Regions from separate parts of the Streptomyces sp. NPDC060028 genome, predicted to be linked through region 1. Evidence: riboswitches for the same ligand, from Rfam matches in the RefSeq annotation. Region 1 holds a riboswitch; the other holds the start of a gene.

Region 1 (4,054 bases):
GGCCAGCATGACCCCCGCACACCCCAGCTCCATCGCCAGGGCGGCGTCCGACGCCGTCCCGGCCCCGGCGTCCAGGATCACCGGAACACCGGCCCGCTCCACGATCAGCTCGAAGTTGTGCGGATTGCGGATCCCCATCCCCGAGCCGATGGGAGACCCGAGCGGCATGATCGCCGCGCAGCCCACGTCCTCCAGCTTGCGGGCGAGGACCGGGTCGTCGTTCGTGTACGGCAGCACCGTGAAGCCCTCGTCGACCAGGATCTCCGCCGCGTCCAGCAGCTCGACCCCGTCCGGCAGGAGCGTCCGCTCGTCCGCGACGACCTCCAGTTTGACCCAGTCCGTACCCAGCGCTTCCCGCGCCAGCCGAGCCGTCAGCACGGCCTCGCCCGCCGTGAAACAGCCCGCGGTGTTCGGCAGGACCGCGATGTCCAGCTTCGCGAGGACGGAGAGGACGGATCCCTGGACCGTGGGGTCCAGGCGGCGCATCGCCACCGTGGTCAGCTCCGTACCGGAGGCGATCAGTGCCCGTTCCAGGACGTCCAGGCTCGGGGCCCCGCCCGTACCCATGATCAGGCGGGAGGAGAAGGTGCGGCCGCCCAGCAGGAAAGCGTCGTCAGCCATGCCGCTCAACCCCCCTGGACCGCGGTGAGGATCTCGACCCGGTCGCCGTCGCCCACCGGTGTGGCGGGCCACTGCCCGCGCGGCACCACGGTCTCGTTGAGCGCGGCCGCGACCCCGGACGGGGCGGTGGTCAGGGCGGCGACCACCGTGTCGAGCGTGGTCCCGGCGGCGACCTGGCGCGCCTCGCCGTTGACCGAGACGGAGACGGAGATGGTCATGCGTACGACTCCTGGGGCGTGAGGGCGAAACGGCGCGGGGTGAAGGGGCGCGCGATCTCCGGCAGTTCGCCGGTGGTCAGCAGCTCCGCCATGACGTCCCCGGTGAGCGGGGTCAGCAGCACCCCGTTGCGGTAGTGCCCGGTGGCCAGGTGCAGGCCCGGCAGTTCGGTCGGACCGAGCAGCGGCGCGTTGTCGGGCGAGCCCGGCCGCAGCCCCGCCCGGGTCTCGGTGAGCGGGAGTTCGGTGATGCCGGGCACCAGCTCGTGGGCGTCGCGCAGGAGCTCGTAGACCCCGCCGGCGGTGACGGTGGTGTCCCAGCCGAGTTCCTCGCTGGTGGCGCCGATGACCAGCTCGCCGTTCTCGCGCGGGACCAGGTAGACGTGGCTGCCCCGCACGACGGCGCGTACGGTCCGCGACAGGAACGGCGCATGGGCGGCCGGCACGGTCAGGCGCAGCACCTGGCCCTTGACCGGCCGTACGGGAGCCACCACCTGCGGCGGTACGCCCGCGAGCCGGCCGCTGAGCGACCCCGCGGCCAGCACCACCTGGTCGGCGAGCAGCTCCGTACCGTCGTCGAGCCGCGCCCCGCGGGCCCGGTCGGCGGCGGTGAGCAGTCGCTCCGCGGCCGCCCGGTGGATGCTCACGCCGGCCCGCTCGCAGGCGGCCAGCAGCGCCGCCGCCAGCCGGCGCGGGTCCACCTGGTGGTCCCCGTCCACGCGCAGTCCGCCGCGGACACCGGGGGCCAGCATCGGCTCCAGGCGGCGGCACTCGCGCCCGGTCAGCCACTGCGACTCCAGCCCGCAGCGGCGCTGCAGTGCGTGCAGCTCGCGCAGGTGGAGGCGGTCGTCCGCGTCGAGCGCCACGGCGAGGGTCCCGCAGGCCCGGTAGCCGATGTCCAGCCCGCCGCTCGCGTCGGCGAGTTCGGCGGCGAACTGCGGATAGCGGGCGGCCGAGGCGAGGTTCAGCCCGAGCAGGGTCTCCTCGCCGTAGTGGAGCTCGGTGACGGCGGCGAGCATGCCCGCCGCGACCTGGGCGGCGCCGCCGCCGGGCGCCGGATCGGCGAGCGCGGTGCGCAGACCCGTACCGGCCGCCCGCCAGGCCGTGACGAGGCCGATGATCCCGCCCCCGATGACGAGGACGTCGTATCCCGGTTCCGGGCTTCTTCGAGATGAGTGCATGGGCGTCCAGCCCCTCCCTTCGCCGGCATGACCCGGATCAGGTTCGTACGGTCGGAGGCCGGCCAGCCTCCCTCTCAGCCCGGTGCGCCCGGACTCCCGCGATAGGTACGGTGGCCAGACTAACCCCGCCGCCGACGGCCGGGTAAGGCTGCCTCCCTGACCCGGCCCGATCGGCGAGACACCCCCTAATGTGGGCGGCGTGAGCGACCAGACGGAAGAGACTGACAGCGGCGTCGTCATAGTGGGCGCCGGAATGGCGGGGGTGCAGACGGCGGTTGCCCTGCGCGAACAGGGCTTCACCGGCCCCGTCACCCTGCTGGGCGCCGAGCCCCACCAGCCCTACGACCGGCCCCCGCTCTCCAAGGCGGTGCTGCTCGGCAAGGCCGAGGACTCGGCGTTCGACATCGACTTCGAGGCGCTCGGCATCGAGCTGCGGCTGGGGACGACGGTCACCGGGCTGCGGGCCGCCGAGCGCCTGCTCGACACCGAGAGGGGCCCGGTCCCGTACGGGGTGCTCGTGCTGGCGACCGGCGCCGAACCGGTGACCCTGCCCGGCACGGAGGGCGTCCCCGGGGTGCACCTGCTGCGCACCCTGGACGACGCGGCCCGGCTGAAGCCCGTACTGGCCTCGGCGCCGGCGATCGTCGTCGTCGGGGCGGGCTGGATCGGCGCCGAGTTCGCCACGGCCGCGCGCGAGGCGGGCTGCGCCGTGACCGTGGTGGAGGCGGCCGACCGGGTCCTCGCGGGAGCGCTGCCGGCCGAGGTCGCGGCCCCGATGGCGCACTGGTACGCGCAGGCCGGGGCCGAACTGGTCACCGGCGCGAAGGTGGCCTCCGTGGAGTCCGGCCGGGTGCTGCTCGCGGACGGCCGGGAGCTGGCGGCCGGCGCGGTGGTCGTGGGCATCGGCGCCCGGCCGGCGACGGCGTGGCTGGCGGGGTCGGGCATCGAGCGGGGCGCGGACGGCTCGGTGACGGCGGACGCCCACCTGCGGACCTCCCTGCCCGGGGTGTACGCGGTCGGCGACTGCGCGTCCTTCCCGTCGGGGCGGTACGGGGCCCGGCTGCTCGTGCATCACTGGGACAACGCGCTGCAGGGCCCCCGGGTCGTCGCGGCGAACATCCTGGCCGGGGAGCCCGTACGGGTCTACGACCCGGTGCCGTATTTCTGGTCGGAGCAGTTCGGGCGGTTCGTGCAGTACGCCGGCCACCACGCCGGGGCCGACGCGATGCTGTGGCGCGGCGATCCGGCGGAGCCGGCGTGGTCGGTGTGCTGGGTACGGGAGGGCGCGCTGGTGGCGGTGCTGGCGGTGGGCCGCCCGCGCGACCTGGCCCAGGGCCGCAAGCTGATCGAATCGGCGACCCCGGTCGACCCGGCCAAGGTCGCCGACCCCGCCGTCCCCCTCAAGTCGGCGACCGCGTAGTCACCCGGAAGGAGCCGCGAGGGGCCGTGAGTGGGCCGGGAGAGGGCCGTGAGAGGGCCGGGACAGGGCCGGGAGAGAGCCGGGGGAACCCGGACGGGGCGGCTCGGGTACCGGGGGCGAGTCCGAGATGGCAGGCTTGTGCCCGTGACCGAGATTGACGCAAAGATCGACGCCCTTGTCCCCGCCTGGCTCTACCTCCCCGACATCGCGGAGATGCTCGACATCGAAGTGACCCGGGTCCGCCAGATGGTCAAGGAAGGTCAGCTGCTCGCCGTGCGCCGCGGCGAGAACCGCTCCCTGCAGGTACCCGCTCCCTTCATCGACGGCGACAAGGTCGTCAAGGGCCTGGTCGGCCTGCTGACCGTGCTCCGCGACGACGGCTTCTCCGACGCGGAGATCCTGGAGTGGATGTTCACCGCGGACCCGACCCTGCCCGGCACCCCCGCCCAGGCGCTGAGCGAGAATCGCGGCACGGAGGTGAAGCGCCGCGCTCAGGCGCTCGCCCTCTGAGCGCTCCGAGCGCTCCGAGCTGAGACACGATCCAACCGCGGTGTACGGGCCGGGCGGCTGCGCCGTCCGCCCGTACACCGCGTACCGCTTACCACCCGGGGGTACCC
Region 2 (4,054 bases), on a different contig from region 1:
GGAGGTAGACCCGGTTGCCGGCGGCGGCGAACTCGGCGGACTTCTCCGCCATGCCCGCCTGGATCTCCTCGGCCTTCAGGTCTCCGCCGTGCTCACGACGGATGTCCTGGGAAATCTTCATCGAGCAGAACTTCGGCCCGCACATGGAGCAGAAGTGCGCGGTCTTGGCCGGCTCGGCCGGGAGCGTCTCGTCGTGGAACGCGCGGGCCGTGTCCGGGTCGAGGGCCAGGTTGAACTGGTCCTCCCAGCGGAACTCGAACCGCGCGTCCGACAGCGCGTCGTCCCACTCCTGGGCGCCCGGGTGGCCCTTGGCCAGGTCTGCGGCGTGCGCGGCGATCTTGTACGTGATGACGCCGGTCTTCACGTCGTCGCGGTTCGGCAGGCCCAGGTGCTCCTTGGGCGTGACGTAGCAGAGCATCGCGGTGCCCCACCAGGCGATCATCGCGGCGCCGATGCCCGAGGTGATGTGGTCGTAGGCGGGCGCGACGTCCGTGGTCAGCGGGCCGAGCGTGTAGAACGGCGCCTCCTCGCAGATCTCCTGCTGGAGGTCGATGTTCTCCTTGATCTTGTGCATCGGGACGTGGCCCGGGCCCTCGATCATCGTCTGCACGTTGTGGCGCTTGGCGATCGTGTTGAGCTCGCCCAGCGTCTTCAGCTCGGCGAACTGCGCGGCGTCGTTGGCGTCCGCGATGGAGCCGGGGCGCAGGCCGTCACCGAGCGAGTACGTGACGTCGTACGCCGCGAGGATCTCGCAGAGCTCCTCGAAGTTCGTGTAGAGGAAGTTCTCCTTGTGGTGCGCCAGGCACCACGCGGCCATGATCGAGCCGCCGCGCGAGACGATCCCGGTCTTGCGGCGGGCCGTCAGCGGCACGTACGGGAGCAGCACGCCGGCGTGGACCGTCATGTAGTCGACGCCCTGCTCGGCCTGCTCGATGACCGTGTCCTTGTAGATCTCCCAGGTCAGGTCCTCGGCCCGGCCGTCGACCTTCTCCAGCGCCTGGTAGAGCGGCACGGTGCCGATCGGCACGGGCGAGTTGCGCAGCACCCACTCGCGGGTGGTGTGGATGTTGCGGCCGGTCGAGAGGTCCATGACCGTGTCGGCGCCCCACTTGGTCGCCCACGTCATCTTGTCGACCTCCTCCTCGATCGAGGAGGTGACCGCGGAGTTGCCGATGTTGGCGTTGACCTTCACCAGGAAGCGCTTGCCGATGATCATCGGCTCGATCTCCGGGTGGTTCACGTTCGCGGGAAGCACCGCGCGGCCTGCGGCGATCTCCTCGCGGACGACCTCGGGGGAGACGTTCTCGCGGATGGCGACGTACTCCATCTCCGGGGTGATCTCGCCCCGGCGGGCGTACGCGAGCTGCGTGACGGCGGCGCCGCCACGGCCCCGGCGGGGCTGGCGCGGGCGGCCCGGGAAGACCGCGTCGAGGTTCTTGAGGCCACCGCGGGGCGAGGTGTGCTTGATGCCGTCGTCCTCGGGGCGCACGGGGCGGCCCGCGTACTCCTCGGTGTCGCCGCGGCCGATGATCCAGTTCTCGCGCAGGGGCGCCAGGCCCCGGCGGACGTCGGTCTCGATCTGCGGATCGGTGTACGGCCCGGACGTGTCGTAGAGCGTGACGTCCTTGCCGTTGGTGAGGTGGACCTGGCGGACCGGCACCCGGATGTCCGGGCGGGAGCCCGCCAGGTATCCCTTGTGCCAGCCGGGCTGGCGCTCGGTCTGGCCGTCGGCGTCCTGGCTGACGGCAGGCGTGCGTGCGTCCTGAATGGTCATGAGACCTGATCTCCCTACGCCGGCATTACCCGGTAACAGGTTCGGCGGTCGACGCAGCCTCTTCCCGTACGCATTTCCCGCGCGTACGGTGATCAGCGCCCTCTCAGCCCGGTGCTCCGAGCTCCCGCGTTGTGCAAAGGTGCCCCCACGCTAGCGTCATGTGTGGCGTGCTGAACAGTGGGCCCCCTCATCTGTTGCGATGATCTGCTGGTGACGTCCTTGCCTCAGACCCCCACCGAGCCCACTGACCCCACGGCTCATCCAGGTCACGCCGACCATGCGCATGCGGGCCCCGGGCACGCGCACGGACATTCCCACGGCCACGGCCCGGCGGCCCCGGTCTCGAAGCACCTGCGCAAGGTCATCGCGGCCGTGCTGATCCCCTTCACCGCCGCCGTCTTCATCGGCATGGTGGTGCTCTGGCCGGGCGGCGCCCCCGCCCACGAGCGCTCCGGCGTGGGCTTCGACCGCCAGACCCAGCAGGGCAAGGTCGTCTCGCTGGCGCAGGTCGACTGCAAATCGGTCAACGCCTCGCAGGTACCGCCCACCGGCGACACCTCCACGCCCGAGGGGCGCGAGGCGCAGGCCGCGCAGACCGGCGAGTGCAAGAAGGCCACCGTCGAGGTCGCCACCGGACCGGACGAGGGCCGCACTTTCGTGGAGATCGTCCAGCCGGGCGCGCCACGGCAGTTGAAGGACGGTCAGGAAGTGGTGGTCGCGTACGCGCCGGACGCCCCCCGGGACCTCCAGTACTCCGTGATCGACGTGAACCGCAAGCTCCCGATGGCGCTGTTGGCCGGCATCTTCGCCGTGGCCGTCGTCCTGGTCGGCCGGATGCGCGGGCTGTTCGCACTCATCGCGCTCGTCGTCAGCTTCGCCGTGCTGACCCTCTTCATCCTCCCGGCGATCCTGCAGGGCTCGAACCCGCTGGTCGTCGCGGTCGTCGGGGCCAGCGCCATCATGCTGATCGCGCTCTACATGTGCCACGGGCTCACGGCGCGTACGTCGGTCGCCGTCCTGGGCACGCTCGTCTCGCTGTTGCTGATCGGCCTGCTGGGTTCGCTGTTCATCGACTGGGCGTTCCTCAGCGGCAACACCGACGACAACACCGGGCTGATCCACGGGCTCTACCCGAGCATCGACATGAGCGGTTTGCTGCTCGCGGGAGTGATCATCGGATCGCTGGGCGTGCTCGATGACGTGACGGTCACCCAGACCTCGGCGGTCTGGGAACTCCACCAGGCCGACCCGGCGATGGGCCCCCGTGGTTTGTACCGGGCGGCCATCCGGATCGGGCGGGACCACATCGCCTCGGTGGTCAACACCCTGGTTCTGGCCTACGCGGGTGCCGCGCTGCCGCTGCTGCTGCTCTTCTCGATCGCGAACAGCAGCATGGGTTCCGTGGCCAACAGCGAGTTGGTTGCCGAGGAGATCGTACGAACGCTCGTGGGCTCGATCGGACTGGTGGCCTCGGTACCGGTGACAACGGCGCTGGCCGCACTGGTGGTTTCTGCCGACCGACCGGGATCCCCGGGTGGCGCGGCGACTTCGGGGCCGGCCCGCGGCGGCCGGGGCCGGCGTCGCAAGCGCTGAATGAGGTGGTTCCCGCTGCGTGGACCGGCGGCACGGCTGGTCAGGCCGTACGCACCGCCTGTCATGCGGGAGCGGCAAGTCGGTGCGTTCAGCGCGTCGGCACGCTGAGCCGGTGTGGGGTGCGTCCGGCGGTCAGCCCGCGTTCTGCTCGTTCTGCCGGGACGCGGCCAGGATCTTGCCGAGCTCCTCGTCCAGGTTCTCCTCGAAGTCGCCCAGGTTTCGTTCCTGACCGAGCGGAACCAGTCGATCGGTACGGTCGAGGAACGCGACGAGCGGCGCCGCGCTGGCACGGAACAGTGCCCGGTCGGCCCCGACCTGGAGCCGAATGTGGACGTCCGACAGCTCATCCGGATCGGTGGGGGCGATGTGCACATCGCCGTCACCGCACGGCTTGTTGATGCCGTCCAGCAGTAGTTCCCGTCCGAACGCCCATGTCACGGGCGCATCTCCGGGCAAGTGGAAGGTCAGGCGGATTGCGTAGGGGTCACGAGCGTCGTACCGGAGCTCCACCGGGATCCGGAACGAGAGCTCCTCGGAAACGAGGAAGCTCATCATGACCTCTGCCTGTACCGACTCGCGCATGCGTACCCCGCTGTTGTGGAAGTGGCCAGGAATGATCCCCCAGGGCCCTCTTGACAAGAGTGGTGGAAGCGCCAGCAGATCACAAGGAGTGAGTTTTCAGATACT

What was found. A riboswitch is a leader RNA that binds a small molecule or an ion and turns the genes downstream of it on or off. The one in region 1 is predicted to bind thiamine pyrophosphate.
Region 2: another riboswitch for thiamine pyrophosphate. It lies ahead of thiC (phosphomethylpyrimidine synthase ThiC); the one in region 1 lies ahead of thiO (glycine oxidase ThiO).

What each region holds. Positions count from the first base shown of each region.
Region 1 is NZ_JBHWVJ010000097.1:5,340-9,393, forward strand. It holds gene ACFWBF_RS32205 (thiazole synthase) at 1-621, opposite strand, end outside; gene thiS (sulfur carrier protein ThiS) at 627-839, opposite strand; gene thiO (glycine oxidase ThiO) at 836-2,017, opposite strand; TPP riboswitch at 2,015-2,127, opposite strand; gene ACFWBF_RS32220 (NAD(P)/FAD-dependent oxidoreductase) at 2,217-3,437, shown strand; gene ACFWBF_RS32225 (Rv2175c family DNA-binding protein) at 3,582-3,947, shown strand.
Region 2 is NZ_JBHWVJ010000122.1:14,319-18,372, reverse strand. It holds gene thiC (phosphomethylpyrimidine synthase ThiC) at 1-1,774, opposite strand, end outside; TPP riboswitch at 1,769-1,912, opposite strand; gene ACFWBF_RS34800 (YibE/F family protein) at 1,952-3,367, shown strand; gene ACFWBF_RS34795 (SsgA family sporulation/cell division regulator) at 3,500-3,949, opposite strand; gene ACFWBF_RS34790 (IclR family transcriptional regulator) at 4,046-4,054, opposite strand, start outside.